3 regions of the Lentzea sp. NPDC004789 genome follow, and region 3 is predicted to be linked to each of the others. Evidence: riboswitches for the same ligand, from Rfam matches in the RefSeq annotation. Region 3 holds a riboswitch; each other region holds the start of a gene.
The links. Region 3 has a riboswitch for glycine ahead of gcvT (glycine cleavage system aminomethyltransferase GcvT). Riboswitches for the same ligand answer to the same signal wherever they lie in the genome.
Positions count from the first base shown of each region.

Region 1: linked by a shared signal. The riboswitch ahead of gcvH (glycine cleavage system protein GcvH) and the one ahead of gcvT (glycine cleavage system aminomethyltransferase GcvT) in region 3 are both predicted to bind glycine.
Region 2: linked by a shared signal. The riboswitch ahead of gcvP (aminomethyl-transferring glycine dehydrogenase) and the one ahead of gcvT (glycine cleavage system aminomethyltransferase GcvT) in region 3 are both predicted to bind glycine.

Region 1 covers NZ_JBSGBE010000001.1:154,149-164,329, reverse strand. Annotated here, with positions in the region: gene ACWEIJ_RS00725 (ABC transporter ATP-binding protein) at 1-680, opposite strand, end outside; gene ACWEIJ_RS00720 (hypothetical protein) at 702-1,142, opposite strand; gene ACWEIJ_RS00715 (hypothetical protein) at 1,142-1,267, opposite strand; gene ACWEIJ_RS00710 (MFS transporter) at 1,772-3,220, shown strand; gene ACWEIJ_RS00705 (TetR/AcrR family transcriptional regulator) at 3,231-3,911, shown strand; gene ald (alanine dehydrogenase) at 3,967-5,079, opposite strand; gene ACWEIJ_RS00695 (alpha-L-fucosidase) at 5,184-7,439, opposite strand; glycine riboswitch at 7,579-7,671, shown strand; gene gcvH (glycine cleavage system protein GcvH) at 7,734-8,114, shown strand; gene ACWEIJ_RS00685 (L-serine ammonia-lyase) at 8,118-9,482, shown strand; gene ACWEIJ_RS00680 (cytochrome P450) at 9,568-10,181, shown strand, end outside.
Region 2 covers NZ_JBSGBE010000015.1:10,962-21,142, reverse strand. Annotated here, with positions in the region: gene ACWEIJ_RS29895 (glycosyltransferase) at 1-375, shown strand, start outside; gene ACWEIJ_RS29890 (aldo/keto reductase) at 362-1,174, opposite strand; gene ACWEIJ_RS29885 (helix-turn-helix transcriptional regulator) at 1,162-2,133, opposite strand; gene ACWEIJ_RS29880 (DUF3224 domain-containing protein) at 2,183-2,560, shown strand; gene ACWEIJ_RS29875 (maleylpyruvate isomerase family mycothiol-dependent enzyme) at 2,563-3,222, shown strand; gene ACWEIJ_RS29870 (hypothetical protein) at 3,235-3,417, shown strand; gene gcvP (aminomethyl-transferring glycine dehydrogenase) at 3,477-6,368, opposite strand; glycine riboswitch at 6,531-6,626, opposite strand; gene ACWEIJ_RS29860 (MerR family transcriptional regulator) at 7,288-7,854, opposite strand; gene ACWEIJ_RS29855 (bifunctional nuclease family protein) at 8,159-8,632, opposite strand; gene ACWEIJ_RS29850 (MerR family transcriptional regulator) at 8,769-9,326, opposite strand; gene garA (glycogen accumulation regulator GarA) at 9,360-9,815, opposite strand; gene gcvH (glycine cleavage system protein GcvH) at 9,929-10,181, opposite strand, start outside.
Region 3 covers NZ_JBSGBE010000007.1:214,743-224,923, forward strand. Annotated here, with positions in the region: gene ACWEIJ_RS18580 (CaiB/BaiF CoA transferase family protein) at 1-721, shown strand, start outside; gene ACWEIJ_RS18585 (hypothetical protein) at 1,041-1,238, shown strand; gene ACWEIJ_RS18590 (helix-turn-helix transcriptional regulator) at 1,403-1,897, shown strand; gene ACWEIJ_RS18595 (hypothetical protein) at 2,070-2,453, shown strand; gene ACWEIJ_RS18600 (DUF3817 domain-containing protein) at 2,468-2,770, shown strand; glycine riboswitch at 2,816-2,906, shown strand; glycine riboswitch at 2,908-2,992, shown strand; gene gcvT (glycine cleavage system aminomethyltransferase GcvT) at 3,092-4,186, shown strand; gene glyA (serine hydroxymethyltransferase) at 4,200-5,465, shown strand; gene ACWEIJ_RS18615 (SDR family NAD(P)-dependent oxidoreductase) at 5,523-6,224, opposite strand; gene ACWEIJ_RS18620 (VC0807 family protein) at 6,221-6,847, opposite strand; gene ACWEIJ_RS18625 (TetR/AcrR family transcriptional regulator) at 6,826-7,446, opposite strand; gene ACWEIJ_RS18630 (COG4315 family predicted lipoprotein) at 7,646-8,332, opposite strand; gene ACWEIJ_RS18635 (class I SAM-dependent methyltransferase) at 8,492-9,718, shown strand; gene ACWEIJ_RS18640 (DUF1295 domain-containing protein) at 9,715-10,181, shown strand, end outside.

The DNA of each region.
Region 1 (10,181 bases), on a different contig from region 3:
CGGCGTTGTTGTTGCTGGCGCAGGTGATCCAACGGCCCGTAGTACATGGTCTGCCCGCGCGAGATGATCACGACCTGATCGACGGTCTGCTCGACCTCGGCGAGCAGATGGCTGGAGATCAGCACCGTGCGGCCCATGCGCGCGTACGACTGCAGGAACGTGCGCAGCCACGCGATGCCCTCGGGGTCGAGGCCGTTCGCGGGCTCGTCGAGCACCAGCACCTGCGGATCCCCCAGCAACGCGGTGGCCATCGCGAGCCGCTGCTTCATGCCCAGCGAGAACCCGCCGACCGCGCGGTCGGCCGCGCCGCCGAGGCCGACCAGACCGAGGACCTGGTCGGCCTGCCCGTCGGGAACGCCGATCGCGGCCGCGTAGACGCGGAGGTGGTTGCGCGCGGTCCGGCGCGGGTGGAACCCCTGCGCCTCCAGCACCGCACCCACCACGCGGCCGGGCTGGCCGAGCTGGTGGAACTGCCGTCCGTTGATCGTCGCCGTGCCACCCGTCGGCTTCACCAGCCCCAGCAACATCCGCAGGGTCGTCGTCTTCCCCGCACCGTTCGGGCCGAGGAAGCCCGTCACGCTGCCGGGGGACACGGTGAAGCTCAGGTTCTGCACCGCCGTGACAGAACCGAACTGCTTCGTCAGGTTCTGGACCGCGATGAGGCCGCTGCCGTCATGCATGCGGCCCATCCTGCCCGAAGGTCAGTCGGGCAGTGCGTGCTTCGGTCGCGACACCACCGGCGCGCGGTGCACCACCGGCGGCAGGTCGGTCAGGATCGGCGGGAGTTCGGTGGTCAGCTCGACCGGTGTCTCCTCGGGCACCTCGATCGTCCCCGATCGGGTGAACGGGTTGCGCAACGGCCGTCGCCGTTCGCGATGCGGCAGACCTTCGCCGATCAGGTGCTGGTGGGCCATGTTCCAGACCTGGCAGGGCCACCGCCGTCGCCGCAGCCAGCCGGGACACGCCCGGCACCGGCCGTCCTCGTCGGGCTGGTGCACCGTCAGCAGCAGGCGCCAGCCGTCCGCCAGGCGGTGGATCTCCGCGCGGGCCAGCGGAACCAGCGCCTCGGCCTCGCCGTGCTCGGCCACCTTGTCCAGCAGTGCCAGCCTTTGCAGCACCGCGTCTCGCAGGACCCGGTCCATCACATCTTCGCCGTGGCCTGGTCGAGCAAGGAGCCCAGCCGTCGTGTCTGAGTGGCGGACATCACAGCGGTCTCACCCGGCGGCGTGACCAGCAGAACTCGGTCGTTCTCCACCAGAACGGTCATCGATCTGTCTCGACCGAACGGGTCGTGGCAGTGGATCCATCCCTGTGGTTCAGCCATGGAATCTCCCTTCGAGGGACACCCGACTCCGTCTTCATCGGCTGTCGGCCCTGCTCGCCGCACCGCGGGCGGGGGAATTCACTCGTTTGCTGGACGGGCCGAACACGGGCAGTGGTCCAGTCGGGGAAACTTTCTGTGCGCGTTTGGGCGGGGGTGCTGGGCGCGCCCCACTCCGGCCCGCTATATTTGGTTCCGGCGGCCCCGCTCCCAGTGACCCCCAGGCTGGTTGAGCGCGGCCGCCCTTTACGTGGCGGGCTCTGGCGCTCAACGACCTCCGGTCGTTTTCGCTGGAGCCCGCAGTGCTATTCGGGGGACGCCTCCGAGCCCCCAGGTCCTTTCTCCAGCACGCCTCCGTGGCGCACCTCTCGGTCAACCTCTCCGTGAAACCCTCTTGCGCGCCGCGCTCTCGTACGCTGTAAGGTCCTCGTACACCGTAAGGGGGACGAGATGACTTCGACGACCGAGGAGGTCGGGGTGCACCCGCACCCACAGCGCTGGGCCGTGCTCGGCGTGCTCTGCCTGTCCGTGATGGTCGTGGTGCTGGACAACACCGTGCTGAACGTGGCGATCCCGTCGATCTCCACGGGACTGCACGCCAGCACCGCCGACATCCAGTGGATGATCAACGCGTACTCGCTGGCGCTGGCGGGCCTGCTGCTCACGACCGGCAGCCTGAGCGACCGGTTCGGGCGCAAGAAGGCGTTGCTGGCCGGGCTTCTGCTCTTCGGCGCGGGCAGCGGGGTGGCGGCGTACGCGGGCTCGGCGCAGGCGCTGATCGCGGCACGCGGCTTCATGGGCGTCGGTGCCGCGATGCTGATGCCCGGCACGCTGGCCGTGCTGATGCAGTTGTTCGACGAGAAGGAACGCCCGAAGGCCATCGGCATCTGGGCCGCGGTCACGAGCCTCGGCTTCGCGGCCGGTCCGGTGATCGGGGGCGCGCTCATCAGGAACTTCTGGTGGGGTTCGGTGTTCCTCATCAACGTGCCGGTGGCGGCGCTGGCGATCGCGGCCGTCGCGGCGCTGGTGCCCGAGTCGAAGGACCCGGCCGTGCGCAGGCCCGACGTCGTCGGCTCGATCCTGTCGATCATCGGCATGGTCTCGCTGGTGTACGCGGTGATCTCGGTGCCGGAGCACGGGTTCGGCTCGCCGGAGTTCGGGGTGCCGGTGGCGCTGGGCGTGGTCACCATGGCGGCGTTCGCGTGGTGGGAACGGCGTACCGCGGAACCGATGCTGGACCTCGGGTTCTTCTCCGACCGGCGGTTCACCGGTGCGGTGGCGTCGGGGGTGCTGGCCGCGTTCGGCATGGCGGGCTCGCTCTTCCTGCTCACGCAACACCTTCAGGGCGTGCTCGGCTACACCCCGCTGGAGGCCGGTGTCCGCGTGGCGCCGATGGCGATCGCGCTGCTCGTCACCAGCAACACGTTGGGGCAGCTCGTGCTCAAACTGGGTGCGGGCAAGGCGATGCTGCTCGGCATGACGATCGTCGCGGGCGGCGTGGTGCTGCTGTCGATCGGGAACACCTATCCGCCGACGCTGGCCGGGCTGATCCTCATCGGCGTCGGAGTCGGTGTGGCGCAACCGGTTGCGGTCAACGCGCTGATGGGCTCCATCCCGCCGGAGCGCGCCGGCATCGCGTCCGGTCTGTCGAGCACCCTGTCCGAGCTGGGTTCGTCGTTCGGCATCGCGGTGCTGGGCGCGCTGTTGTCGGCGCGGTTCGCCGCCGCACTGCCCGACGGGGTGCCGTCCCGATCCCTGAGCGAGGCCCTGCACAGCGGTGCGGACGTCGCGGTCGTGCGGGAGGCGTTCTCGTCGGGCATGGGCGTGAGCCTCGTGATCGGTGCGGTCGCGGTATTCCTGGGAGGTGTGGTGGCCAGCGTGTTGCTCCGGCGTGCCTAGGATCGCCGGTGTGGACAGCGTGTGGTTCGGCAAACCCAGGCCCGGCAGCGGGCAGCCTCTCGGCCTGAGCCGGGAGGCCATCGTCCGCCAGGCCGTGAGGATGCTGGACGAGCACGGCCTGCAGAAGCTGTCCATGCGCAAGCTCGCGGCCGAGCTCGGCGCGGCCCCGATGTCGCTCTACTGGCACGTGCCGACGAAGGACGCCCTGATCGAGCTGTGCCTCGACGCGGTCTACGGCGAGTTCACCCTGCCGGGCCCGGAGGACGACTGGGAGACCGCGCTGCGCGGGATGATGCACTCGTTCCGTCATATCGCGCTCAAACACCCGTGGTGGGTCCGCGGCATCGGCGAGTTCAACAGCATCGGCCCGAACGCGGTGGCGATGGCCGACTCGATGTTCGGACCCATGCTGCGCGCGGGCCTGTCGATGGCGGTGGCGGCGCAGTCGATCTCCACGGTGTCGAGCTTCGTCGTCGGGTACGCGGTCGCCGAGGTGAACTTCATCGCCCGCGGCGGGATGGACTCGCCGCCGCCGGACCTGGGCAAGATCGCCGATCTGTACCGGGAGAAGCACCCGAACTACGTCAAGATGCTCGACGAGCAGGAGGTCTGGTCGTTGGAGCGGCAGTTCGAGTTCGGGCTGGACTGCGTGATCGACGGCATCAAGGCGCGGGTGACCGCCCTCAGATAGGCGAAACCCCCGCAGCGTTGATCGCGTGCGGGGGCCTCATTCATTCAGTTGGCCTTCAGATGACGGACTCCAGCGGCGTGTGCACGAGGCCGGTCGCCTCGGCCACCGGGCCGTTGGTCAGCCGGCCCGCGTGGACGTTGAGGCCCAGGGCGAGCGAACGGTCGTCCTTGAGCGCCTTCTCCCAGCCCTTGTCGGCCAGCGCGACCGCGTAGGGCAGCGTGACGTTGGTCAGCGCGTAGGTCGAGGTGCGCGGGACGGCGCCGGGCATGTTCGCCACGCAGTAGAAGACCGAGTTGTGGACCTCGTAGGTCGGCTGGGCGTGCGTGGTCGGACGGGAGTCCTCGAAGCAACCGCCCTGGTCGATGGCGATGTCGACGAGCACGGAGCCCGGCTTCATGTCGGCGACCAGCGCGTTCGACACGAGCTTCGGTGCGGCGGCACCGGGCACCAGCACGGCGCCGATCACCAGGTCGGCCTCGCGGACGGCCTGCTCGATGGCGAACGAGTTGGAGGCCAGCGTGCGCAGACGGCCCTGGAACTGGGCGTCGATCTGACGGAGGCGGTCGACGTTGGTGTCCAGGATCTGCACGTCCGCACCCATGCCGACGGCGATGGTGGCGGCGTTGACGCCCGCCACGCCACCGCCGATCACGACCACGCGGGCCGGGGCGACGCCGGGGACGCCACCGGGCAGCACGCCGCGGCCGCCGGAGGGCTTCATCAGGGAGAACGCGCCGACCTGCGGGGCGAGGCGGCCCGCGACCTCGGACATCGGGGCGAGCAGCGGCAGCGCGCGGTTGGGCAGCTGCACGGTCTCGTAGGCGATGGCCGTGGTGCCGGACGCGAGCAGCGCCTCGGTCAGCGGCTTGTCGGCGGCGAGGTGCAGGTACGTGAAGAGGGTCTGGCCGGCGCGCAGCCGCGGGTACTCCTCGGCGATGGGCTCCTTGACCTTGAGGACCATGTCGCCCTCGGCCCACACGTCGTCGGCGGAAGCGAGGATCTTGGCGCCCGCGGCGAGGTACTCCTCGTCCGTGATCGCGGAACCCAGACCGGCACCCTGCTCGACGAACACGTCGTGGCCGCGGCTGGTCAGCTCGTGAGCGCCCGCCGGGGTGAGGGCGACGCGGTACTCGTGGTTCTTGATCTCGCGGGGAACTGCGATCCGCACGGTGACTCCTCCGATCGGGCTGGCCTCTGTTCAACAATCTGAGGCAGCCGGAAGGTCATGTCACCGTGCGGATCGCACTATCCGGTCACTGTGCGGTTGTTCCGTCAGGACAAAGCCACTTTGAACACCCATGCGTGCTCGCCGACGCCCGCAGGCACGTCGACCACGAGTTTTCCACCCGATCGGGTCCATTTCAGGGGCCTGTCGTACCCCAGCAGCGTGACGCGGTCACCGTCCTTGATCGGCACTGGAGCGTCGACCACGAGCTGTGACCCCGGCTGGGCCAGCGAGGTGATGTAGAACGCCTCGTTCGGCCGGCCAGGAGTTGTCATCGTGAACCGCAGCGAACCCAGCTGGGCCATCCGCGACCAGTACGTCGTGCCGTAGATCGACTCGCCGTTCGTGCGCAGCCAGGCGCCCGTCTCGCGCAACCGCTGCTGCATGATCTCGGGGATCGAGCCGTCCGCTCGCGGGCCGATGTCCAGCAGGAAGTTGCCGTTCTTGGACGTCGTGTCGACCAGCGTGCGGATCACCTCGTCCGCCGTCATGTACATGGAGTCCGGCGTGGCCCGGTTCCACCCGTACGAGCGCGGGTCGAGGCCGCGCGAGGCCTCCCACTTCTTCACCACGGTGTTCGGGTACGTCGCGTACTCCGGCGTCGTGTAGTCGTGGGTCGGGATGCCGCACCGGTCGTCCACCGTCACGTCCTTGGGCACCGCCCGGTTCTTGGCCTTGTTGAAGTAGTCCGCCAGCACCCGCCGCGAGTCGTTGGCGCCGCCGATGTCGCACCAGATGACGTCCGGGTCGTACCCGTCGACCAGCTCGGTCATCTGCGGCGCCTGGTAGTCGCGCACGAAGTCCCGTCCGGCCTGGTAGCCGGTGTAGGGCTCGGGCGCTCCGCTCCACGGGTTGCGCGGCCCGTGCCCGCTCCACGGGTTGTCCGGGTTGAACCACTCGGGCATCGAGAAGTAGAGCCCGTTCTTGAGGCCCGGCGTGTACTTCCGCGACGCGTCGAAGAGCTCCTTCACCAGGTCGCGGTGCGGGCCGAGGTCGACGGCGTCCCGGCCGGACACCTTCGAGTCCCACAGCGCGAAACCCTCGTGGTGCTTGGAGGTCAGCACGTAGTACTTCGCCCCGGCCTCCTCGAACAACCGCACCCACTCGCGCGGGTCGAACTTCGCGGCGGTGAACTGCGGGATGAACTGGTCGTAGGCGAAGTCCTCGCCGTACGTCGCCGCGTGGTACGGGTTCACCGCGTTCGACGGGTCCTGCATCCACTGCCAGTACCACTCCGCGTACTGCTCACCCGGCGGCGACCACGCGGGCACCGAGTAGAGCCCCCAGTGGATGAAGATCCCGAACTTCGCGTCGTCGAACCAGTACGGCGACTCGTGCGCCGCCAGCGACGCGTCTGTGGCCTGGTAGTCGGCCACGCCCAGGGAGAACCTGGCGTGCTGCGCCGCCGAGACGCGGCCGGACCGCGCCGTCACCTTCCCGTCGAACGTGCCGGTCCGGTAGGCGTGGATGCCGATCCGCACTCGCGCCTCCTCACCGGGCGCGAGCCGTTTCACCGACGCCGGTTGCAGTGTCACCACCCCCAGCCCCTCGGCGCTCACGGAGATGTTGGACACCCACTGGTCACCGAGGTTCACGACGGTCGCCTCGATCGTCTGACCGCCCACGCGCGGCAGCTTGGTCGTGCTGCGCGCGCTGCGGACCGCGAGCACCTGTCCCTTGGCCGCCGGCTGCACCGACAGCGCGAACACGTGCAGCGAGGACTTGCCCTCCACCGCCGGGTTCGTCACCGGCAGCGTGACCGCGACCGCCTCCTTCTGGGGATCAGCCCACAGTTGCGCGGTGCCGATCGACACGGGGTGCTCGTCACGGCCGCCGGGCGAGTACCGGAACGGCGTGGAGATCGGACCACTGCCCGAGTACCAGTCAGGTCCGCTGATCGCTCCCGTCGTCGAGGACCCGTCCGCGTAGTGCACGGTCGCGGTGCCGCCGGCTGCCCCGTACGACGACGCCACGAGCAGGTGCACGGTCAGGTAGTGCCCTCGGGGCAGGTCGATCCGCTGGCCGAGAGCGACCACGTTGTTGTTCTTGGTCTGTGAATTTCCCGGGAAGAGGTACGGCACGCCATCGGCCGTGACCTGCCCGGACGGGAGTGCCTCCGCGGGGAAAGCGTAGCCGGAACCGTCGAAGTTCCCGGTACGGTCGGACGCGGTGTCGATGCCGTCGTTGTCGAAGAGGTGGCTGATGGGGACGGTGACCGGAGCCGGTGCAGCCGCGGCCGTGGCGGCGGGGACGGGAGTCAGCACCAGTGTGGTGAGCAAGGCGACGATGAACGGTTTCCGCATGAGACCTCCGATGTCTGCCTGCACTCACCATGGCAGCGCTCTCCCCGATGTCAACCGTCTCGCGTTGACACTTGGCAGTGGCCGCACATAGCGTTCGCGCTCGAGAACTGAAGACCGGCCGCGGTGCCCGTGAGGCACCAGAACCCGAGTGGGAGAGACCTCGACGAAGAAGTCGGGGCGCCGAAGGGGCAAGCTCCCGCACACTCTCAGGCAGCAAGACCGCTCGGGGTAGGCAACTCTGCACGGCGGAGGGGGCTGTTACCAGACCGAGCCGTCTTAGCCAGAGGAGTCGCCGTGGAGTTCCCCGAGAACCTGCTCTACACCCACGAGCACGAGTGGGTCGACTGGACGCCGGGCACCCAGGACCCGCTGACCTGCGGCATCACCGCCTATGCGGCCGACGCGCTCGGCGACATCGTGTTCGTCCAGCTGCCCGAGGTCGGCGCGAAGGTCGTGTCGAACGAGGTGTGCGGCGAGCTCGAGTCCACCAAGTCCGTCAGCGACCTGTTCTCCCCGGTCACCGGTGAGGTCATCGAGGTCAACGGCGCGGTCGTGGACGACCCGGCGATCATCAACAACGACCCCTACGGCGAGGGCTGGCTCTTCCGCGTGCGCGTGGAGTCCGCGGAGAACCTGCTCACCGCTGCCAAGTACGCGGAACTGACCAAGGACTGATCAGTGGCGATCAGCGTTTTCGACCTGTTCTCCGTCGGCATCGGACCGTCCAGCTCCCACACCGTCGGCCCGATGCGCGCGGCGGCGATGTTCGTCGAGAAGCTCGGGGCGCGGGTGTCCGAAGTGGACCGCGTGCACGTCGAGCTGTTCGGCTCGCTCGGCGCGACCGGGCACGGCCACGGCAGCCCGAAGGCCGTTTTCCTCGGCCTGGAGGGCAACCTCCCGGAAGAGGTCGACCCGACGGTCGCGGCGGTCCGCGTCGAGGAGATCGTCTCGACCGGACGGCTGCGGCTCGGCGGCGTGCACGAGATCGGCTTCGTGCACGACCGCGACCTCGTCATGCACCGGCGCAAGTCACTTCCGTTGCACCCCAACGGGATGAGCTTCGAGGCCTACAAGGGCGACGAGTCCGTCGAGCACGCCGTGTACTACTCGATCGGCGGCGGTTTCGTCGTCGACGAGAACGCCTCGGGCACCGACCGGATCAAGCCCGACACCACGCCGTTGCCGCACCCGTTCCTCACCGGCGACGAACTGCTCGCGCGCTGCCGGGAGACCGGTCTGTCGATCAGCGAGATCATGATGGCCAACGAGCTGTCGTGGCGGTCGGAAGCCGAAGTCCGGCAAGGACTTCTGCACATCTGGCACGTGATGCAGGAGTGCGTGGAACGCGGCTGCACCGAGCAGGGCGTCCTGCCCGGCGGCCTCAAGGTCCGCCGCCGCGCCGCCGAGATGCGCAAGCGGCTGGAGGGCGAGCACTTCGTCACCGACCCGCTGCGGGTCATGGACTGGGTGACGCTCTTCGCGTTGGCGGTCAACGAGGAGAACGCGGCGGGCGGCCGGGTCGTCACCGCGCCGACCAACGGCGCGGCCGGCATCGTCCCAGCGGTCCTGCACTACTACACCAAGTTCGTGCCGGGGGCCAACGACGACGGCGTCGTCAGGTTCCTCCTCACGGCCGGTGCGATCGGCGTGCTGTTCAAGGAGAACGCCTCGATCTCCGGTGCCGAGGTCGGTTGCCAGGGCGAGGTCGGCTCGGCCTGCTCGATGGCCGCGGGCGGGCTCGCCGAGGTCCTCGGCGGCACCCCGGAACAGGTCGAGAACGCCGCCGAGATCGCCATGGAGCACAACCTCGGCCTGACCTGCGACCCGATCGGCGGCCTGGTCCAGATCCCGTGCATCGAGCGCAACGCCGTCGCGTCGATCAAGGCGATCACCGCGGTGCGCATGGCGTTGCGCGGCGACGGCTCGCACTTCGTGTCGCTGGACAAGGTCATCAAGACCATGCGGGACACCGGCAAGGACATGTCGGTGAAGTACAAGGAAACCGCGCGTGGCGGCCTCGCCGTCAACGTCATCGAGTGCTGAGTTTCCACAACACTTTGGCGGGCGTGCGTCTCAACTGCGCCTTGTGCACTTTCGTCACGCACGCCCGCTGCCACACTCGCGCCTTGTGGTCACCGCGTACGAGCCTCTGAACTCGCAGCACATCGCGAACCCGTACCCGCTGTTCGTGCACTTCCGGGCGTGCGAACCGGTGTTCTTCAGCGAGGAGAACGGTTACTGGGTGGTGAGCCGGTACGACGACGTCGTGCGGGTGCTGAGAGACCCGAGCTTCGCGGCCACGTCCCACCACCTGGATCCCCAGGTGCGCAGGGCACTTCAGGACACCTTCTCGGCACGGCGGATGGCCAAGCTGGAACCGCTGGTCCGCGACTTCGCCGACCGCCTGATCGACGGCTTCCCGGGCTACGGCCACGGCGACTTCGTGCCGCTGTTCGCCGACCCGTTCCCCGCCATGGTGATGCGGGTCGCGATCGGCACCCTGTCACCGGCAGAGCAGAAACCGTTGGCGGACTTCGACATGACGGTCAACGTGCTCGCGCTCGGCCTGCGCTCGCTGCTCGCCGGCCGCCGCAGGCACTGGATCGGGATCGTCGACGATCCCGCCACGATCCCGTCCGTCATCGAGGAACTGCTCCGCTACGAGGGGCCGATGATGAGCCTTTTCCGTTGCGCCACCGAGGATGCCGAGATCGGCGGACATCCGGTGCCGGCGGGGGCGAA
Region 2 (10,181 bases), on a different contig from region 3:
ACGACCGGGGGTGCGCCGGTCGACGCGTTGGGAACGTTGCCGGGCAATGTGCGCGCGGCCGAGTTCATCCCCCACGACCTGCTCCTGCCGCGCACCGACGCAATGATCACCAACGGCGGGTGGGGCGGGGTGCTGGCGGCGCTGGAGGCGGGCGTGCCGATGGTCGTCGTGCCGGGCGAGCTCGACAAGGCCCAGGTGGCGAGAAGAGTGGCACGGGCAGGAGCCGGAATCGTCCGCAGGACACCGAGGAACCTGCGGCAAGCGGTCGATCAGGTGCTGTCGGAGCCGCGCCACGGCGTCCGTGAGCTGGGCCGGAAGATCACGGCGGCCGGTGGCGCGGCCAGGGCTGCGGATCTGGTCCTCAGGCGGCGTTGAACCGATCGGGGTCCGGGCCGGTGCGGGTGCCGTTGTCGAGCTCGGCGATCACGGTCATGTCGTCGGGAGCCAGCTCGAAGTCGAAGATGTCGATGTTCTCCTTGATCCGGTAGGGCGTGACGGACTTCGGGATCACGACGTTGCCGAGCTGGACGTGCCAGCGCAGCACGATCTGGGCCGGGGTCTTGGCGTACTTCTCGGCCAGGCCGGTGATCTCCATGCGGCCCAGCAGCGCGCCCTGGGCCAGTGGCGACCAAGCCTCGGTGACGATCTTGTGCGCGCTGTGGAGCTTGCGCATCTCCGTCTGCTGCAGCCACGGGTGCAGCTCGATCTGGTTCACCGCGGGGACCGTCGGGAACTCGTCGAGCAGCCGTTGCAGGTGGTGCGGCTGGAAGTTCGACACGCCGATCGCGCGCACCCTGCCGTCGGCGTAGAGCTGCTCCAACGCGCGCCACGTCTCCGCGTACAGGTCGCGGGACGGGACGGGCCAGTGGATGAGGTAGAGGTCGAGCACGTCGCGGCGCAGGCGGCGCAGGCTCTCGTCGAACGCGCGCAGCGTCGAGTCGTAGCCCTGATCGGAGTTCCACAGCTTGGTCGTGATGAACAGGTCGGGGACGCCGGCGATCGCGTCGCCGACGCCGGACTCGTTGCGGTAGGCGGCGGCCGTGTCGATGCTGCGGTAGCCGGCTTCGATCGCGGTCGTCACCGCACCGGCCACCTGGTCCTCCGGCACCTGGAAGACGCCGAAGCCCAGTTGAGGGATCCGTACTCCGTTGTTCAACGAGATCATCGGAACCATGCGCGTAGCTTCGCACCGTTGTAGAGGTCCTGCATCGCCTTGATTGTCTCGATCAGTTCGTGTCTCAGCTCGACTGGCGCGACCACCTCCACGTCGGCACCGAATTTCAGCAGGTCAGCGACCGCGTGCCGGGTCGACTCGGTGGGAAAGCCGAATTCCTCGCCCGGTTGCGGGGACGTTTCGCGGATGACTCGGGCCTGATGACCGCTGAGCAGGTACTGGCTCTTGTCGAGGCCTGCCCGGGTCATGCGGACCGTGATGCGCTCGCCGTACATGCGGGCCTCGAACTGCTCCGACCACTCCGCCCAGTACCGCGCCAGGTCGAAGTCGCGCGGCCGCTCGAAGGTGTCCGGAGTGGACTGAAGAGCCAGCACGCGCGACACGCGGTAGGTGCGGCCGCTGCCGACGAAGTACCAGGTGCCCGCCTTCAGCACGAGCCCGTACGGGTCGACCTCGCGCTGCACGGCCTGACCGCCCCAGCGCTCGTAGGTCATCCGCACCCGGCGCTGCTCCCAGACGGCGTCGGCGATCGTCGCGAGGTGCTCGGTGGGCTGGTCGCCGCGGAACCACGTCGGGGTGTCGAGGTGGAAGCGCTGGCGGATCTGCTCCGCGCGCGTCCGCAGCTCGGTCGGCAGCGCGGCGAGGAGCTTGAGCTGGGCCGCCGCGGCGAACTCCTTGAGCCCCAGCTCCTCGGCCGGGCCCGGCAGGCCGGCGAGGAACAGCGACTGGGCCTCCGCGCCGGTCAGCCCGGTCAGGCGGGTGCGGTAGCCGTCGATCAGCCGGTAGCCGCCGCTGGGGCCGCGGTCGGCGTAGACGGGGATGCCGGCGGCGCTCAGCGACTCGACGTCGCGGTAGATCGTGCGCGGCGAGACCTCCAGCTCGGCCGCCAGTTCGTCGGCCGTCATCCGGCCCCTCGACTGCAGCAGCAGGAGCACCTGGATGAGCCGGCTGGATTTCATGCCGTAAACCTGACACGAACTGTCAGTTTCTGCCAGCAGAGTGGTTCTCATGAAGGCAACCGGAAGCATCGAAGTGAAGAGCTGGGACGAGAACACCTGGGACGGCCGTTCCTACAAGGAGGTCGAGGGCCGCAAGCTCACCGAGGCGCACGTCTCGTTCTCGTACGCGGGCGACGTCAGCGGCGTCTCGCAGTGCCGCTACCTCATGTACTACAGCGACGACGTGGCCTGGACGACCGCGCTGGAGGAGATCGCGGCCGACGACGGCACGCTGGTGCTGCGGCACGTCGGCGCCTACCGGACCGGTGTCGAGGCCGTCATCGAGATCGTCGACGGCACCGGCAAGTACGCGGGCGCGAAAGGTGCGGCCACCGTCGACTGGGCGGAGGATGGCAGCGGTACCTACACCCTGGAGTACGAGGTCTGATCATGACCAACGCCCCCGTCTACGACGCGGCCCGCCAACGGATCACCTCGCTCGTTGAGGGCCGTGACCCGCAGACACCCGTCGCGGCGACACCGGGCTGGTCGGTCAAGGACGTGGTGGCGCACCTCGCCGGCGGTCTGCGCGACTTCGTGGACCGCCGGTTCGACGGTGTCGAGACCGGCGAGTGGGGCGAACGGCAGGTGCGCGACCGCCGGGACAACTCGCTGGACGACGCCTTCGCGGAGTGGGACGCGAACCGGGAGCTGGCGGCGCCGTTGTTCGACACGCCCATGGGGTCCGTGCTGATCGCCGAGATCGTGCAGCACGAGCACGACCTCCGCGCCGCGCTGGGCGTGCCAGGCGACCGGGACGGCGTCGCGGTGCGGTCGGCGCTCACGAAACCGTTGCAGCAGCTCGATCAGCGGATGCGGGAGAACGGGGTGCCGGCACTGCGGATCGTGCTGGAGCACGGCGACCGCGTGCTCGGGCACGGTGAGCCGGCCGGGACGTTGCGCACGACGTCGTTCGAGCTGATGCGGGCCATCGGCGGACGGCGGTCGGTGGACCAGATCAAGGCGCTGGACTGGGACGGTGACCCGGACACATGGATCGCCGCCCTCGCGCTGTTCGGACGGCACCGGCCAGAGCCGTTCTGCGAGTGAGACGATCTCGCCGTGTCAGAGGACCAGATCTGCCAGCGCTGCGGCGAACCCGTCGACCTCGGCCAGGAGGACTTCGAGCTGTTCGAGCGCATGCACCCCGAGTGCTTCCACTACGCGTTCGAGCACGACCTCACCAAGCCGGGGCTGCGCGAGGACGAGGACTGCGGCGACCCCGCCTGCCCGTCAGCGGGGTGAGATCAGCGGTATGAGAAACGGGCGCACCCCCGAGTGCGCCCGTTTCCGTTGAACACAGGTCAGCTGCCGTACGCCGAGAGCGGCGGGCAGGAGCAGACCAGGTTGCGGTCGCCCTTCGCGCCGTCGATGCGGCGGACCGGCGGCCAGATCTTCGGAGCGCCCGTACCGGCCGGGTAGACGGCCTCCTCACGGGTGTACGGGTGGTTCCACTCGCCGACGGTCACGCAGGCCGCGGTGTGCGGGGCGTTGCGCAGCGGGTTGTCCTCGACGGGCCACTCGCCCGCACCGACGCGGTCGATCTCGCGCTTGATGGCGATCATGGCGTCGATGAACCTGTCGATCTCGGCCAGGTCCTCGGACTCGGTCGGCTCGACCATCAGGGTGCCGGCGACCGGGAACGACATCGTCGGCGCGTGCAGGCCGTAGTCGGCGAGCCGCTTGGCCACGTCGTCCACCGTCACGCCGGTGGCCTTGGTGATCGGGCGCAGGTCGAGGATGCACTCGTGGGCCACGAAACCGCCCTCACCGGTGTAAAGGACCGGGTAGTGCTCGTCGAGGCGGCGCGCCACGTAGTTCGCGGCGGCCACGGCGGTCAGGGTGGCGCGGCGCAGGCCGTCGCCGCCCATCATCCGCACGTAGGCCCACGAGATCGGCAGGATCGACGCGGACCCCCACGGAGCGGCGCTGATCGGGCCCACGCCCGTCTCCGGGCCCGCGGTGGGCTGCAGCGGGTGGTTCGGCAGGAACGGCGCGAGGTGCGCGCGCACGCCGATCGGGCCGACGCCGGGGCCACCGCCGCCGTGCGGGATGCAGAACGTCTTGTGCAGGTTCAGGTGCGAGACGTCCGACCCGAACTTGCCGTAGCGGGCGAGGCCGATCAGCGCGTTGAGGTTCGCGCCGTCGACGTACACCTGGCCGCCCGCGTCGTGGACCAGGCCGCAGACCTCGCGGACGGTGTCCTCGTACACGCCGTGGGTCGACGGGTAGGTGATCATGATCGCGGCGAGGTCGTCGGCGTGCTCGGCGACCGTCTCGCGCAGGTGACCCATGTCGATGTTGCCCTTGTCGTCGCACTTCACGACGACGACGCGCATGCCGGCCATGACGGCGGACGCGGCGTTGGTGCCGTGCGCGGACGACGGGATCAGGCAGACGTCGCGGTCGGCGTTGCCGTTGGCGCGGTGGTAGGCGCGGATCGCCAGCAGACCGGCGAACTCACCCTGCGAACCGGCGTTGGGCTGCAGCGACACCGCGTCGTAGCCGGTGACCTCGGCGAGCCACGCCTCCAGGTCCGAGACGATCTTCAGCAGGCCCTTGGCGTCCTCGACGGGCGCGAACGGGTGCAGCGTCGAGAACTCCGGCCACGTGATGGACTCCATCTCCGCGGTCGCGTTCAGCTTCATCGTGCACGAGCCGAGCGGGATCATGCTGCGGTCGAGCGCGACGTCCTTGTCCGACAACGCGCGCAGGTAGCGCAGCAGCGCGGTCTCGGAGCGGTGCGCGTGGAAGACCGGGTGGGTCAGGTAGTCGGACGTGCGGCGCAGGTCGGCCGGGATGCCGTCGGCGGTGTCGGCGTCGATCGCGTCCACATCGGACCCGGTGACACCGAACGCCTCCCACACCGCGACGAGGTGCGCGCGCGTCGTCTTCTCGTCGCAGGCGATGGCCACGACGTCGGCGTCGACCTGGCGCAGGTTGATGCCGGCCGCACGAGCCTTCTCGACCACAGCGGCGGCCTGGCCTTCGACGCGCACCTGGACGGTGTCGAAGAACTCGCCGTGCACGACGTCCAGACCGGCCTCGCACAGGCCGGTGGCGAGCACGGTGGCCATGCGGTGCACGCGGGTCGCGATCGCCCGCAGACCCTCGGGACCGTGGTAGACCGCGTACATCGAGGCGATCACGGCGAGCAACACCTGCGCGGTGCAGATGTTCGACGTGGCCTTCTCCCGGCGGATGTGCTGCTCACGCGTCTGCAGCGCCAGGCGGTAGGCCAGCGAGCCGTCGGCGTCGACGGACACACCGACGAGACGACCGGGCAGCTGACGCTCCAAGCCGGACCGGACGGCCATGTAGCCGGCGTGCGGGCCACCGAACCCGATCGGCACGCCGAAGCGCTGCGTCGTGCCGATGACGACGTCCGCGCCGATCTCGCCCGGCGCGCGCAGCAGCGTCAACGCGAGCAGGTCGGCGGCCACGACGGCCTGCGCACCGGCGGCGTGGATCTCCTCGATGAGCGCCTTCTGGTCACGCACCACACCGGAAGCGCCGGGGTACGACAGCAGCACGCCGAAGAAGTCCCCGCCCAGGCCGAGCCCCTCGATGCCCTGCGACAGGTCGGCGACGACGATCTCGATGTCCAGCGGCTCGGCGCGCGTCTCGATGACGGCCAGCGTCTGCGGCAGCGTGTCGGCGTCCACGACGAACTTGTTCGACTTGGAGCGGCCCGCGCGGCGCACCAGCGTCATCGCCTCGGCGGCGGCGGTCGACTCGTCCAGCATGGACGCGTTCGCCACCGGCAGGCCGGTCAGGTCGCCGACCATGGTCTGGAAGTTCAGCAGGGCTTCCAACCGTCCCTGCGAGATCTCCGGCTGGTACGGCGTGTACGCGGTGTACCAGGCGGGGCTTTCGAGGACGTTGCGCAGGATCACGCCCGGCGTGACGGTGTCGTAGTAGCCGAGACCGATCATCTGGGTCATCGGCCGGTTCTGCGCCGCGAGCTCGCGCAGCTCGGCCAGCGCCTCGGTCTCGGTCGCCGGGGCGGGCAGGTCCAGCACGAGGTCGCGCTCGTGAATGGACGACGGCACCGCGTGCTGCGCCAGCTCCTCCAGCGACCCGACGCCGATGACGTCGAGGATGCGCGCGAGTTCGGCGGGCCGCGGACCGACGTGGCGGTCGGCGAACGGGGTGCCGTGCTCAAGAGCGGCGAGCGGAATGCGGTCCTGCGTCATCTAACGCCTCCGGGGGGCCTTAAGGGCACACGTGTCCTGGTGCCCTCCCCGCTCTGTCCGTACCCCGAAGGGCGCCTGAGAGGTTCACCCCTGCCGTGACTGGGGCTTTCACCGTCGGCGGGACCGCGGAAAACACTTCTGCGGTCCACTTTCCAGAGGCGTCTCGCTCACGCGGTCCTGGGTGCCTGAGAGGTTCCCGGGGAGGGAATTGCTCCTTCGGCGCCGGACTCGGGGCCCGGTCTCTCCCGCCTGAGTTCAGCGACTACCCGCGAAGAATACCCGCAGGCAGCCCCGCTAGTCCCTGCGGCGCGACCTACGTCTCAGGCGAGGCCACCCCGAAGTCCCGGAAACGGCACGCGGGGAGCTTTCGTACTCTCCTGCAGTACGCAAGGTCCCCACGTACGAACCGAACACCAAGGCCCCAGCCCGTCGCGCGCGACCACACACACGCACACGCGGGGAGCTTTCGTACTCCACTGCAGTACGCGAGGTCCCCACGTGCGAACCGAACGACAGGGCCCCAGCCCGTCGCGCGCGACCACACACACGCACACGCGGGGAGCTTTCGTACTCTCCTGCAGTACGCAAGGTCCCTACGTACGAACCGAACGACAGGGCCCCAGCCTGTCGCGCGCGACCACGCACATGTGCACGCGGGGAGCTTTCGTACTCCACTGCAGTACGCGAGGTCCCCACGTGCGAACCGAACAGCAAGGCCTCAGTCTGTCGCGCGCGAGCACGCATATGTGCACGCGGGGAGCTTTCGTACTCTCCTGGAGTACGCGAGGTCCCCGCGTGCGAACCGAACGACAGGGCCTCCGCCTGTCGCGCGCGAGCACGCACATGGGTACGCGGGGAGCTTTCGTACTCTCCTGGAGTACGTGGGGTCCCCGCGTGCGGGGCGGGAGGCGGGGGAGGGTCAGCCTGTGGCGCGCTCGCGGCGGCGGCGGGCCAGTTCGTCCTCCGTCATGGGAGCGATTTCCACGCCGTCCGCGCGTTCGGCCGGGAACTCGTGGATCGTGCCGCTGATCTCGCGCATCGCACCGGACACCGCGATGCCGAACACGCCCTGACCGCCCTGCAACAGGTCGACGACCTCCTCCGGCGAGGTGCACTCGTAGACGGTCGTGCCGTCGGAGAAGAGCGTGATCTTCGCCAGGTCCTGCACGCCGCGGCGGCGCAGGTGGTCGACCGCGACCCTGATGTTCTGCAACGAGACACCGGTGTCCAGCAGTCGTTTCACGACCTTGAGGACCAGGATGTCCTTGAAGGAGTACAACCGCTGGCTCCCGGACCCGTGAGCCATCCGCACCGTCGGCGCGACGAGCCCGGTCCTCGCCCAGTAGTCGAGCTGCCGGTAGGTGATGCCCGCGATCTGGCACGCCGCGGGACCCCGGTAGCCGACGAGTTCGTCCGGCAGCGAGGAGTCCGGGAACAGCTCACCCTGCTGCCCGGATTCGGCCCGCACGGGCGCTTCCTCGACCACGCCTGCCTCCCCTCGGAACGACCACGAAACTCATGGCCGTCAAGCCGCTACGTCAGCTCACGCGAACCAGCGACGTCCACTCGAGTTCGACGGTAAGACCGGTCAGAGGGCAGGTCAACGCGACGCGCGGGGAGTGTCGACCCTCAACCTCAGGTAGAGAGTCATACCGTCACCCGAAGTAGGACGTTCAGGTGACGTTTAGTGATCGTTTAGCGGGTAAATCGAGCGGAAAGTAGCCCAAAAGAGCGACACGCAACGGTGGTACGTCGGTTCCAAACGAGACGGACAGCGACACCCTGAAAACTCAGGTGTCGGCGCCCCTGAAGTCCTCGGGAGACACCGAGTCGAGGAACTCGCGGAACTTCTCCACCTCGTCCTCCTGCTCGTCGGGGATGATCAGGCCGGCCTCGGCCAGCACCGACTCCTCGGCGTGGATCGGCACCCCCACCCGCAACGCCAGCGCCACCGAGTCCGAAGGCCGCGCGGAGACCCGCACGTCGCCGTCGAACACGAGCTCGGCGAAGAAGGTGCCCTCCTGCAGGTCGGTGATCCGCACCTGTTCGAGGTTGCGCCCCAGCGCCCCGATGACGTCCTTCAACAGGTCGTGCGTGAGAGGCCGAGCCGGGCGGACGCCCTGCTGCTCCAGTGCGATGGCCGTGGCCTCGACGGAGCCGATCCAGATCGGCAGGTAGCGCTCACCCTCGGTTTCGCGCAGCAGGAGGATCGGCTGGTTCTGGGGCAGCTCCACCCGCACGCCGACGACACGCATCTCGCTCATCGGGCCTCGCCTCCCTCTATCTCGTTCGGGGAGTACCCGGATCCACACCCGAGCATCCCCCGGCGTACACGTTCGACGCTACCCGCCAAGCGGGCCGTGTGCTCAATCGTTGCGGGCGGATCGTGATCAACCGAACTCACCCGGACTGACGCAAACCCGCTCTTACCAACAACGTGTGCAACGAGGTGAACAGGTCAGCCAATTCCCGGACCGTCTCGGGATCTGAGAAGGACTTCAGCAGAACCACCTCGTGGTCCGCCGCAGCGCGAACTGCGCGCAGGTGTTCGCGCTCGACGCCGAGTCCGGTCATCGTCCGGATCGTGCGGAGCGCGGTGATGTCGTCGGTGGTGAAGCGGCCACCCAGGCCGGGGCGCAGCAGACCGTCACGTTCCAGCTGGGACAGCTGGTCCGCGCTGATTCCGGTCTGGGCCAGCAGATCGGCCCGCGACACCGACGCGGAGTCCACCGGTGCGGCGTCGAGCTGGTCGCGGATCACCTTGAGCGGCAGGTACCTGTCGCGTTGTGCGGACAGCACGAACCGCAACCTCTCGACGTCCGCCGAGGTGAACTGGCGGTAGCCGGAGGCGGTGCGTGCCGGGCGGACCAGCCCCTCCGCTTCCAGGAAGCGGATCTTGGAGATGGTGACCTCTGGGAACTCGGGGCGGAGCTGTGACAGCACCGCCCCGATGCTCAGTCCCCCACGTTGTGGCCGCCCGGCCGTCACGCGTCAGGCTCCGGAGGAGCCAGGACCCGTCAGGAAGACGAGGCGGAACTTGCCGATCTGGACCTCGTCGCCGTTCGCGAGGACGGCCTGGTCGACCGGCTCGCGGTTGACGTAGGTGCCGTTGAGGCTGCCGACGTCGATGACGACGAACTCGCCGCTCTCCCGGCGGAACTCGGCGTGGCGGCGCGAGACCGTCACGTCGTCCAGGAAGATGTCGCTGTCGGGGTGGCGCCCTGCGCTCGTCGTGTCGCGGTCCAGCAGGAACCGGGAACCGGCGTTCGGGCCGCGCTTCACCACGAGCAGCGCGGAACCGGCGGGAAGGGCGTCAACGCCGGCAACGGCCGGCTCCTGTGCGGGGGCCTCTGCGCCTTCGACCTCGGCGAGGAAGTCCGCCCGGAAGACGGAGGTCCGCTCCGGGGACTGCTCCGGCGGAACGCCTGGGCCGTCGTTCGTGCTCACCTGAGCTCTCCTCCTGCTGCTGGATCCGTCACTTCCGGTAAAACCTATCGCGTTCGAGTCGCCACCCGAGGAGCGGCTCCCCTTCCGGCCGAAGATCCGGCGAAAGATCGACGTCACTCCTTCTCCACCAACGCCTTGTACCCGTCCGCGTCCAGCAGGCCTTCCAGCGCGTCCGGGTCGCTCAACCGGATCTCGACCATCCAGCCCTCGCCGTACGGGTCGCTGTTGACCGAGTCGGGCGCCTGCACCAACGCGTCGTTGATCGCGACGACCTCACCGTCGAGCGGCGAGTAGAGGTCGGAGACGCTCTTGGTGGACTCGACCTCGCCGAACGTGTCGCCCGCCGTGACGGTGTGGCCGACCTCG
Region 3 (10,181 bases):
CGCGCTGGAGCCGCTCGGACGCGCCGGTGGCCCACCGTCGTTCCCGATCAACCTGCTCGGCGACTTCGGCGGGGGAGGGCTGCTGCTGGCCGTCGGCGTGCTCGCCGCACTGTACGAACGGGAGCGTTCCGGGCGCGGCCAGGTCGTCGACGCGGCGATGGTCGACGGGGCGGCGCTGCTCACGACGTTCCTGCACGGGATGCGGTCCGCGGGCATGTGGCAGGGCGGCCGCGGGGAGAACCTGCTCGACGGCGGCGTGCCGTTCTACGACATCTATGAGGCCGCGGACGGGAAGTACGTGGCCGTCGGGGCGTTGGAGGAGAGGTTCTACGCCGACCTCGTGCGCGTGCTGGGCCTGGCGGACGCGCCGTCGCGCGACGACCCGGCGAACTGGCCTGAGCTGCGGGAACGCATCGCGGCGGCGGTGAAGACCCGTTCCAGGGACGAGTGGGCCGACCTCGCGCGGGACACCGACGCGTGCCTGGCACCCGTGCTGACGCCCGAGGAGGCGACGCGGCATCCGTACAACGCGGCGCGGGCCACGTTCGTGGACGTCTCCGGCGCCCAGCACCCGGCGCCGGCGCCCCGCTTCGACCGCACCCCGACGTCGGTTCCGACGGCTCCGGTTTCGACCGGCGCGAACACCGGGGAAGTGCTTGCCGACATGGGTGTGGCGGATGCCCAAATTATGGAACTGCGTCGGTCAGGAGTTATTGGATGAATGCCTGGGTGCGCATTAATAAGGACACGACGGGGTGACAGAGCGTGATGCCGGGTGGTCGGCATCCGGGTGAGGCCCGGTGCAACAGTGTCTGGTCCAAGCTGTGGGATGCGAGGGTGTCCGTGTTCACCTCGTGCCCAGGACATCGGCGCTGCACATCGCCCTCTTTAGCCGCCATTCGGGTGACATTCCCCGTCGCGCAGGCGTGCGTGGCTGGTGGATCCTGACCCCAGTTGGGCGTGGTCGTTGTTCATCGCACGGGTGAATGAGGGACCATGTCGAGTGACACGGGCGGTCCGCCGCCCCACCTGTGACCGACATGGACGGAGAGGTACCTGTGAACCTCAAGAAGGTGCTAGTGCTGGCGGGCGTCGCGCTGGTGCTGTTCCTCCTGATCACCCGGCCCCAGGAGTCCGCTGCCGCGGTCCAGACGGTGCTCGGCTGGCTGCGGCAGGGCGCGGAGTCGATCATCACCTTCATCAGGAGCCTCTTCGGGACGGCCACCCCGATCAGCTAGTGACAGCGGGTGATCCTCGGCCATTCGCGTTGAGCCGGATGGGTGGAATGAGGCCAATCACGCACTGGTAACGGGTGTTCTGGGGATTCAGGGTCTGGCGATTGTCAGACCTACCGAATACCTTCCGCTGCAATGGCCGATCCCCGACCGACGAGGAGGCATGGATGGTCGAGGACTCCGGGGTCCACGAGCTGTTGAAGCAGTGGGCGGCTGAACGGTCTGATGACGCAGAGATGCAGGAGGTGAACCGGATCAAGAACGCGTGGCTCGCGGAGGCTCCCCCCTCGGCGCCCGGCATCCCCGTGCAGCGGGGAGGCAACAAGGGCGGGTCGCGTGGCTTGGTCAAGGTCGACTCGGCGGATCCGGCCTACGTGGCCGCGATGCGCAAGCGGGCGCCGGAGGCACCCGAGGCACTGCTCGCCGCCGCGGCGAGCTACTGGCAGCTGGTGGGCGACGTCGCCGAGGCCGAGCAGTGGTGGGACGCGGGCATCAGCCCGTTGGACCAGCGCGCGCTCGACTACCGCGCGGCTGGGCTCACGCCTGCCGACCTCGGACGGCGCTTGGGTCCGATGACGGTTCTCCAGCACCTTCGCCGCGGTTCCGCCGCTGCCTGGTGCGTCGCACGTCTGCAGAGGCAGCGCCGGGACGGCGTGGCGTAGTAGGAACGGGGCTCCACGATTGGGGCCCCCTTGTTCGCGGAAATCGCTCACCTCGATCGTTCCGCGTGTCTTGTGGGGGCCGAGCCCTCACACCCCAGCCGGGGGCGAGCCCCCGGACCCCCAACCGGGTCGGCCTCCTTGTCGGAGGCCTCACCCAAGTAGTCTTGAGGTCGTGCGCGGCCTCCTCACCCCCCAGCGAATCTTGATCGGGCTCGGTTGCCTGGTCGCTCTGATCGCCTGTTGCGGGCTCGCGTACTGGCAGTGGCAGCGCTTCGAGTCCGCCAGCGGCACGTTCCAGAACCTCGGTTACGTGCTCCAGTGGCCGCTCTTCGGCCTCTTCCCGGCCTTCATGGTGTGGCGCTTCCGCCGCTTGGCGCGCCAGCGCCGTGACGAGCCTCTCTCCGCACCGGAGCCGGTTGGACCCGCCGCGACGCCGGTGACTACCGTTGACGCCGTCAAACCCGCGCCTGTCGAGCAGTTCGACGACGAAGAAGACGCGGAGCTCGCGGCCTACAACCGCATGCTCGCGGACCTCAACGCGCGGGACGGTCGCTGAACGAAGGCGGGCAGATGAAGGGTGCGTTGACCCGGTTCCGGGTCATGGCTTACGTGGTCGGTGTCTTCCTGCTGCTGTTGTGCGTGGCGATGGTGCTCAAGTACGCCGCGGACATGGGCCAGTTCATGAAGGTCGTCGGCCCGATCCACGGCTTCCTCTACGCCATCTACCTGGTGATTTCCGTCGACCTGGCGCTGAAGCTGCGCTGGTCGATGAAGGGCACCGCCCTCGTGCTGCTCGCCGGGACGATCCCGTTCCTGTCGTTCTGGGCGGAGCGCAAGGTGGTCGAGAAGACGGCGCAGGGCGTGCCGCTGTGACGTTTGGCCTGCTAGCGTCTGGGGCTACCAACTGAACACGGCCGTCGATGTCGCGCGGGAGAGCTCCGTTGAGTCGGAGCGCCGAAGGAGCAACTCCTCCCCGGAATCTCTCAGGCACAGATACCGCACGACGAAGGCAACTCTGGAAAGCAGGCCCATCGGCCTCGCCCACGGTGCAAGCCACTCCGGTGGCGAAGCTCTCAGGCTCATGACAGAGGGGGAGGCTCGCTCAGATGAGGAGTCTCTGATGGACCGTGTCATTCTTCTGTTGCCTCAGCCGGCCCCGTCCGGCTCTTCGGCGCACCCTGGAGGAGCGTTCTGATGTCCCGCCTCACGCCTCTGAACGCCGAGCACGAGCAGCTCGGCGCGATGTTCACCGACTTCGCGGGCTGGCGGATGCCGCTGCGCTACTCCAGCGAGCTCGCTGAGCACCACGCCGTGCGCACCACCGCCGGCCTGTTCGACCTCACGCACATGGGTGAGATCGTGCTGACCGGACCGCAGGCGGGCGAGGCGCTCGACCACGCGCTGGTCGGCCACATCTCGGCGCTCGCGGTCGGCAAGGCGCGCTACACGATGATCACGCAGGCCGACGGCGGTGTGATCGACGACCTGATCGTGTACCGGTTGGGCGACGAGGAGTTCATGGTCGTCGCGAACGCCTCGAACGCCCAGGTGGTCGCCGACGCCCTCGTCGAGCGCGCGGCCGGGTTCGACACCGTTGTGACGGACAAGTCCACCGACTACGCGTTGATCGCGATCCAGGGTCCGAAGTCCGTGGAGATCCTTTCCGGACTGACCGACACCGACCTCTCGACGGTCAAGTACTACGCGTCCTACCCGTCGAAGGTCGCGGGCGTCGACGCGCTGCTGGCCCGCACGGGTTACACGGGCGAGGAGGGCTTCGAGCTGTTCCTCGCGCCCGCCGACGCCGCCGCCGTCTGGAACGCGCTGCTGTCCGCGGGCGAGGCGCACGAGCTCAGGCCGTGCGGGCTCGGCTGCCGCGACACGTTGCGCCTCGAAGCCGGAATGCCCTTGTACGGCAACGAGTTGACCACGTCGCTGACCCCGTACCACGCGAACCTCGGCCGCGTCGTGAAGCTCGACAAGCCGGGCGACTTCGTGGGCCGCGACGCGCTGACCAAGGTCGCGGAGTCCGGTGTGGACTCGGTCCTGGTCGGGCTGAAGACGCCGGAGCGCCGCGCCCCGCGGCACGGTTACGCGGTGCTGAACGGCGACGAGGTGGTCGGCGAGGTCACCTCGGGTGCCCTGTCCCCGACGCTCGGCTACTCGGTCGCCATGGCCTACGTGACGAAGGACAGTGCCGAGCCCGGCACCCAACTGCTGGTGGACGTCCGCGGCAAGAAGCAGCCGGTCGAGGTCGTCGCACTTCCGTTCTACAAGCGCGCCAAGTAGGGAGTTCTTCCAGATGTCCGACCAGTTCAACGCCTCCCTCGCGGAGTACGACCCCGAGGTCGCCGAGGCCGTTGCGGCCGAGCTGGCGCGCCAGCAGGGCACCCTCGAGATGATCGCCTCGGAGAACTTCACCCCGGTCTCGGTGCTGCAGGCCCAGGGCTCGGTGCTGACCAACAAGTACGCCGAGGGCTACCCCGGCCGCCGCTACTACGGCGGTTGCGAGCACGTCGACGTCGTGGAGCGCCTCGCCATCGAGCGCATCAAGTCGTTGTTCGGCGCGGGTTTCGCCAACGTGCAGCCGCACTCGGGCGCCCAGGCCAACGCCGCCGCGATGTTCGCCCTGCTCCAGCCGGGTGACACGATCCTGGGCCTGGACCTCGCGCACGGCGGTCACCTGACCCACGGCATGCGCATCAACTTCTCCGGCAAGCTCTACAACGTCGTGCCGTACCACGTGTCCGACTCGGACGGCCGCGTCGACATGGCCGAGGTCGAGCGCCTCGCCCAGGAGTACCGCCCGAAGCTGATCGTCGCCGGCTGGTCCGCGTACCCGCGCCAGCTGGACTTCGCCGAGTTCCGCCGCATCGCCGACTCGGTCGAGGCCTACCTGATGGTCGACATGGCCCACTTCGCCGGCCTGGTGGCCGCGGGCCTGCACCCGTCGCCCGTCCCGCACGCGCACGTCACGACGACCACGACGCACAAGACCCTCGGCGGTCCGCGCGGCGGCGTGATCCTGTCGAACGACGCCGACATCGCCAAGAAGATCAACTCGGCGGTGTTCCCCGGTCAGCAGGGCGGTCCGCTGGAGCACGTGATCGCCGCCAAGGCCGTGGCGTTCAAGCACGCCGCGTCGCCGGAGTTCGCCGACCGCCAGCGCCGCACGCTGGAGGGCTCGAAGATCCTCGCCGACCGCCTGTCCCAGCCGGACGTGGCGGCCGCGGGCGTGAAGGTCCTGACCGGCGGCACCGACGTCCACCTGGTCCTCGTCGACCTGGTGAACTCGGAGCTCGACGGCAAGCAGGCGGAGGACGTCCTGCACCGGATCGGCATCACGGTCAACCGCAACGCCGTCCCGAACGACCCGCGCCCGCCGATGGTCACCTCGGGCCTGCGCATTGGCACGCCCGCGCTGGCCACGCGCGGCTTCGGCGAGGTGGACTTCACCGAGGTCGCCGACGTGATCGCGGAGGCGTTGAAGCCGGGTGCGGCGATCGACGAGCTGCGCGCCCGCGTCGAGGTGCTGGCGGCGAAGCACCCGCTCTACTCGACGCTCTGACCCGGTTGACGTGAAAAGGGGGCCTGCGGGCCCCCTTTTTCGCTGCTCAGGGCACTGTCAGACCTGCTGAGTAAGGTGAGTTGCGAGGGGTTTCCCGGCAAGGGGGACCCCCTGCGCGAGCGCGGCCGGGCGGCCCGCTTCCACCGTCCACACCTGACCGGTGCGGTGATCATCGAGCACTGTCTGCGCCGCCACGGCGACCTCGTCCGGTGACGCCAGCGCCAGTCCCGCGGCCACGAGTTCCGAGCGGTACGCCGCCACCGCCCTCGTGTCGACCAAGCCGGGACACAGCGCGTTGATCCGGAAGCCGGGCCCGGTCTGCGCCACGGACCGCACCAACCCGATCTGGGCGTGCTTCGCCGTCCCGTAGTACACGTCGGGTGAGCCGGTCAGCCCGGCGATGCTCGCCATCACCAGCACCGAGCCGCCGCTCATCACCTTCGCGCACGCGGCCACGCCGTAGACGGTGGCGTCGAGGTTGACCCGCATGGTGTCGCGATAACCCGAGACGCTGAAGGCGCGCGGCCCGGCCACGCCCGCGTTGAACACCGCGAGACCGAGCCCTCCGAACCGGTCGACCGCGGTCGCGACGGCGTTCTCGTTGGCCTCGAAGGAACGCACGTCCGTGAGCACGAAGTGGCTGCCGCGTTCACCATCAGGATCGACGTCGGCGACCACCACCTCGTCACCCCTGGCGATCAACCGTCGCACGATCGCCGCGCCGATGCCGTGCGCGCCACCGGTGACGAGCGCGATCATGTCGCCGGTGTGACGTGCAGGCCGTTGATGCGCAGACCGGCCCGGCGCATCACGAACCGGGCGTAGAGCCGTTGCACCACAACCAGAAGCACGAGCAGGACGACGAGCAACGCGTCGTCGAGCACGGGTACGAGGTCGATCGGCAACGTCAGCGCCATGACGACCCGGACCGCCGTGTCCGCCAGGAACATCACGCCCCAGATCGCCGTGATGCCGCGCAGAACACGTTGCAGCGCCGGGTACCTCTCCCAGTTCTCCGCCAGCGTCCGTTGCCTGTCCGGTGACAGCACCTGGTTCGCGAGCGAGTAGACCAGCGGCTTCTTGGTGAGCCACAGGCTGCCGAGCAGCAGCAGCCCGAACGCCGCGGTGCCCCAAGCGGCGCGCACCAGCAGCACGCGCGGCTCACCGGTGACGAACGACATCGCGAAGCCCAGTGCCACTGCGGCGAGCACGAACGCGTTCATGCCGTTGATCCGCCGTTCGGTGATCACGGACTGCACCACGCGCAACGCGGGTACGACGCCGCTCAGCACGAGGGCCGTCGTCTGGTCGACGCCGAGTGCACGGGCGCCGTAGTAGACACCGGTCGGTACGAGCAGATCTACGGCGATTTTCTTGAGCACGGTTCCCCCTGCCGTACTGCGAGGTCGATCGCGGTGACCACCTCGCTGGTGTAGGTGTCCAGGTCCACATCGGACCCGTCGCGCACGCGTTGCGCGGCCGCGTCGACGGCGGCGCGGATCAGCACCGCCATCGAGCGGGTGTCGAACTCGCGGAACTCCCCGGCGTCCTGGCCGGCCGCGAGCAGCCCGGCGAGGTCGGTGACGCTGAAATCCTGACTGGTGGTGCTCGTGTGCGGGGCGCCCTCGTCCGTGCGCAGGTGCGGGCCGATCGCGGTGAGCGCCGCGATCTCCTTCGGGTGCTCGCGCAGGTACCGCAGGTTCGACTCCAGGTACGCGCGGAGCTTCCCGCTCCACGTCTCCTGCGCGGCCATCGCCGGTGCCATGACCTGTGCCGCCGCCGTGAAGACGTCGATCACCACCTGTTTGAGCAGGTCGTTCTTGTCCGCGAAGTGGTAGGAGATCAGCCGCGGGCTGCTCAGCCCGGCACGTTCGGTGATCCGGGCGAACGTCGCCGCGTCGTAGCCCAGCTCGGCGATCGTCTCGATCGTCGCCCGCACGATCTGCGCCCGTCGCGCGGCCGTCTTGGCCGTGTACCCCACCGAACCCCCTCAGATTTATCCAGCTGAATAAAAACGTACCACGACCTCGCGAAAACGGCGAGGGCCCGCCACCACGGGCGGGCCCTCGCCGAGAGCGGAAACGACGGCAACCCCCGGCCCCTTCCCCAGGGCCGGGGGTCTGACCGTTCAGGGTGTGATGTGTCTCAGATGGACCGTCCTAACGGGATGATTCGGGGGGTTACGCGGCGGGAGCCGTCACACCAGGAGGCAGGCATTCCACGTTGCGCTTGCCGTTGGGCTGGATCACGAACCAGGTGCCACCAACGCCCTGGCCCTTCCACTTGCCCGGGCCCGGGTCCTGCGAGTACGTGTAGAGCGGCCAGTTGCCCAGCGCGACCTGCTTCTTGCCGTCCGCACGGGTGATCAGCTTCACCAGGGAGGGGTCGATGCCCTCGAGCTGCGGGACGGTGTCGGACAGGAACGGCGGCCACGTGACGGCGCACTGGTTGTTGCAGTTCGACTTCGTGTCCGGCGTCGGGGTGTCCTTGTCGAAGCGGTAGATCGTGCGGCCGTCGCCGTCCTGGACGACCATGCCCATCTTGTCGACCGACTTGCCGACCAGCTTCAACGAGCTGACCGGGGCGGCCGCTGGCGGCTGCGCTGCGGGCGGTTGCGCTGCAGGCTGGGCGGCCGGAGTCTCCGGAGCCGCCTGCTGCTGGGTTTCCGTGGCCGGGGCCTGAGCAGGCTCCTGGAGTACCGGGGGCGCGCCAACGTCGCCGTAGTCACCGAGGACGCCCAGGTCGGTTTCGGTCTGTGCCACCGGCTTCGAGTTCGTGCCACTTCCCGTGGCGCTCCAGACACCCAGACCCAGCACAACTGCCAGTCCCGCGGCGAGCCCGATGGCAATGCGGTTACGTCGGATCACACTCATGTCCTCCTTGTCCGTCGTTCGCTCTATCGAGGCCATACGGGCGTGGTCGCGTCTCGGTTCAGAAACGAACCGAACCTCTTGCCGTCTCGAACGTCTGGCGGAGCCAGGTTGCGCAGGAGGTGCAGGGTGGTCGTCGCTGGTCAGCTGGCAGGAATGGCCGAGCGGGTGCTGGGCGCGCCGTTGCCGATCGGAATTCGGGCGTGGGACGGGAGCGTGGCGGGGCCGCAGGACGGCACCGTGCTCGTGATCCGCGACCGCGACGCCCTCCGCCGGCTCGTCTGGAGCCCGAACGAGCTCGGTCTCGCGCGTGCGTACGTGAGCGGCGAGCTCGACGTCGAGGGTGATCTCGCGCTCGGCCTCGCCCAGATCTGGGGACTCGTGCGGCGCGGCGTCACCCGGCGCCCGCGGGTGGCGGAGGTCGTGAAACTTGCATTGCAACTGAAAGTGTTGGGCCGCAACCCCGATGCGCCGCGTGAGGAGGCGCGGTTGCGCGGCGCGCTGCACACCAAGGCGCGCGACCGGGACGCCATTTCGCACCACTACGATCTGAGCAACGCCTTCTACCAACTCGTGCTCGACCCGAGCATGGCCTACTCGTGCGGGTACTTCACGTCCTCATCGGACTCGTTGGCGCAGGCCCAGCACAACAAGCTCGACCTGGTGTGCCGCAAGCTCGACCTGCGACCGGGCCGGCGACTGCTGGACGTCGGCTGCGGCTGGGGCTCGATGATCATCCACGCCGCCCGCGACTACGGCGTGCACGCCGTCGGCGTCACGATCTCCGCGCAGCAGCGCGAGCACGTCCTCAAGCGGGCCGCCGCCGAGGGCCTGCAGGACCGCGTCGAGGTGCGGCTGCAGGACTACCGCGAGGTGCACGACGAACCGTTCGACGCGATCTCCACCATCGAGATGGGCGAACACGTCGGCGAACGCAACTACCCCACCTACGCCGCGACCCTGCACCGGTTGCTGAAACCCGAGGGACGCCTTCTGCTGCAACAGATGTCACGCGGCTCGAACGCACCGGGCGGCGGCGCGTTCATCGAGTCGTACGTCGCACCGGACATGCACATGCGTCCCGTCGGCCAGACCATCGGCTTCCTCGAAGGCGCGGGCCTGGAGATCCGCGACGTGCAGGCGTTGCGCGAGCACTACGTCTGGACCGTGCGGGCGTGGGCGCAGACACTGGAAGACCGGTGGGACGAGGTCGTCGCACTCGTCGGCGAGGGTCAGGCGCGCGTGTGGCGGCTGTACCTCGCGGGCGGCGCGCTGACGTTCGAGGAAGGACGGATGGGCGTGGACCAGATCCTCGCGGTGCGCCGAAGCGAGAACGGCCGCAGCGGCATGCCGCGCGTGCGTCGTGAGCTGGTGGCGCGATGAGCTACCTGATCACCCTGCTCGCCGTCTTCCTGCTGCTCAGCGGCCTGTTCGTGCTCGCGGACGCCCGCAGCCGCTACGACTTGATCGACTCCGCCTGGGGCCCGGGCTTCGCCGTGATCGCGCTGACCACCCTGCTGTTCGCGCAGGGCGAACCAACTCGCGCGTGGCTGGTCGCCGCGCTCACGACGATCTGGGGCGTACGCCTGGGAGTGCACATCTTCGTGCGCAACTCGGGCAAGGACGAAGACCCGCGCTACCAGGACATCCTGAGGCGTGCCAAGGGAAATCCGCGCCTGCGGATGTACCGCGTGTACCTGATCCAGGCCGCGCTGATGTGGATCGTCTCGCTGCCGGTGCAGGCCGCCGAGCATCTTTCGGCCCCGTTCGGAGTGCTAGATTGGGTGGGCACTGGCGTGTGGACGGTCGGCTTCCTCTTCGAGGCCGTTGGTGACTGGCAGCTCTC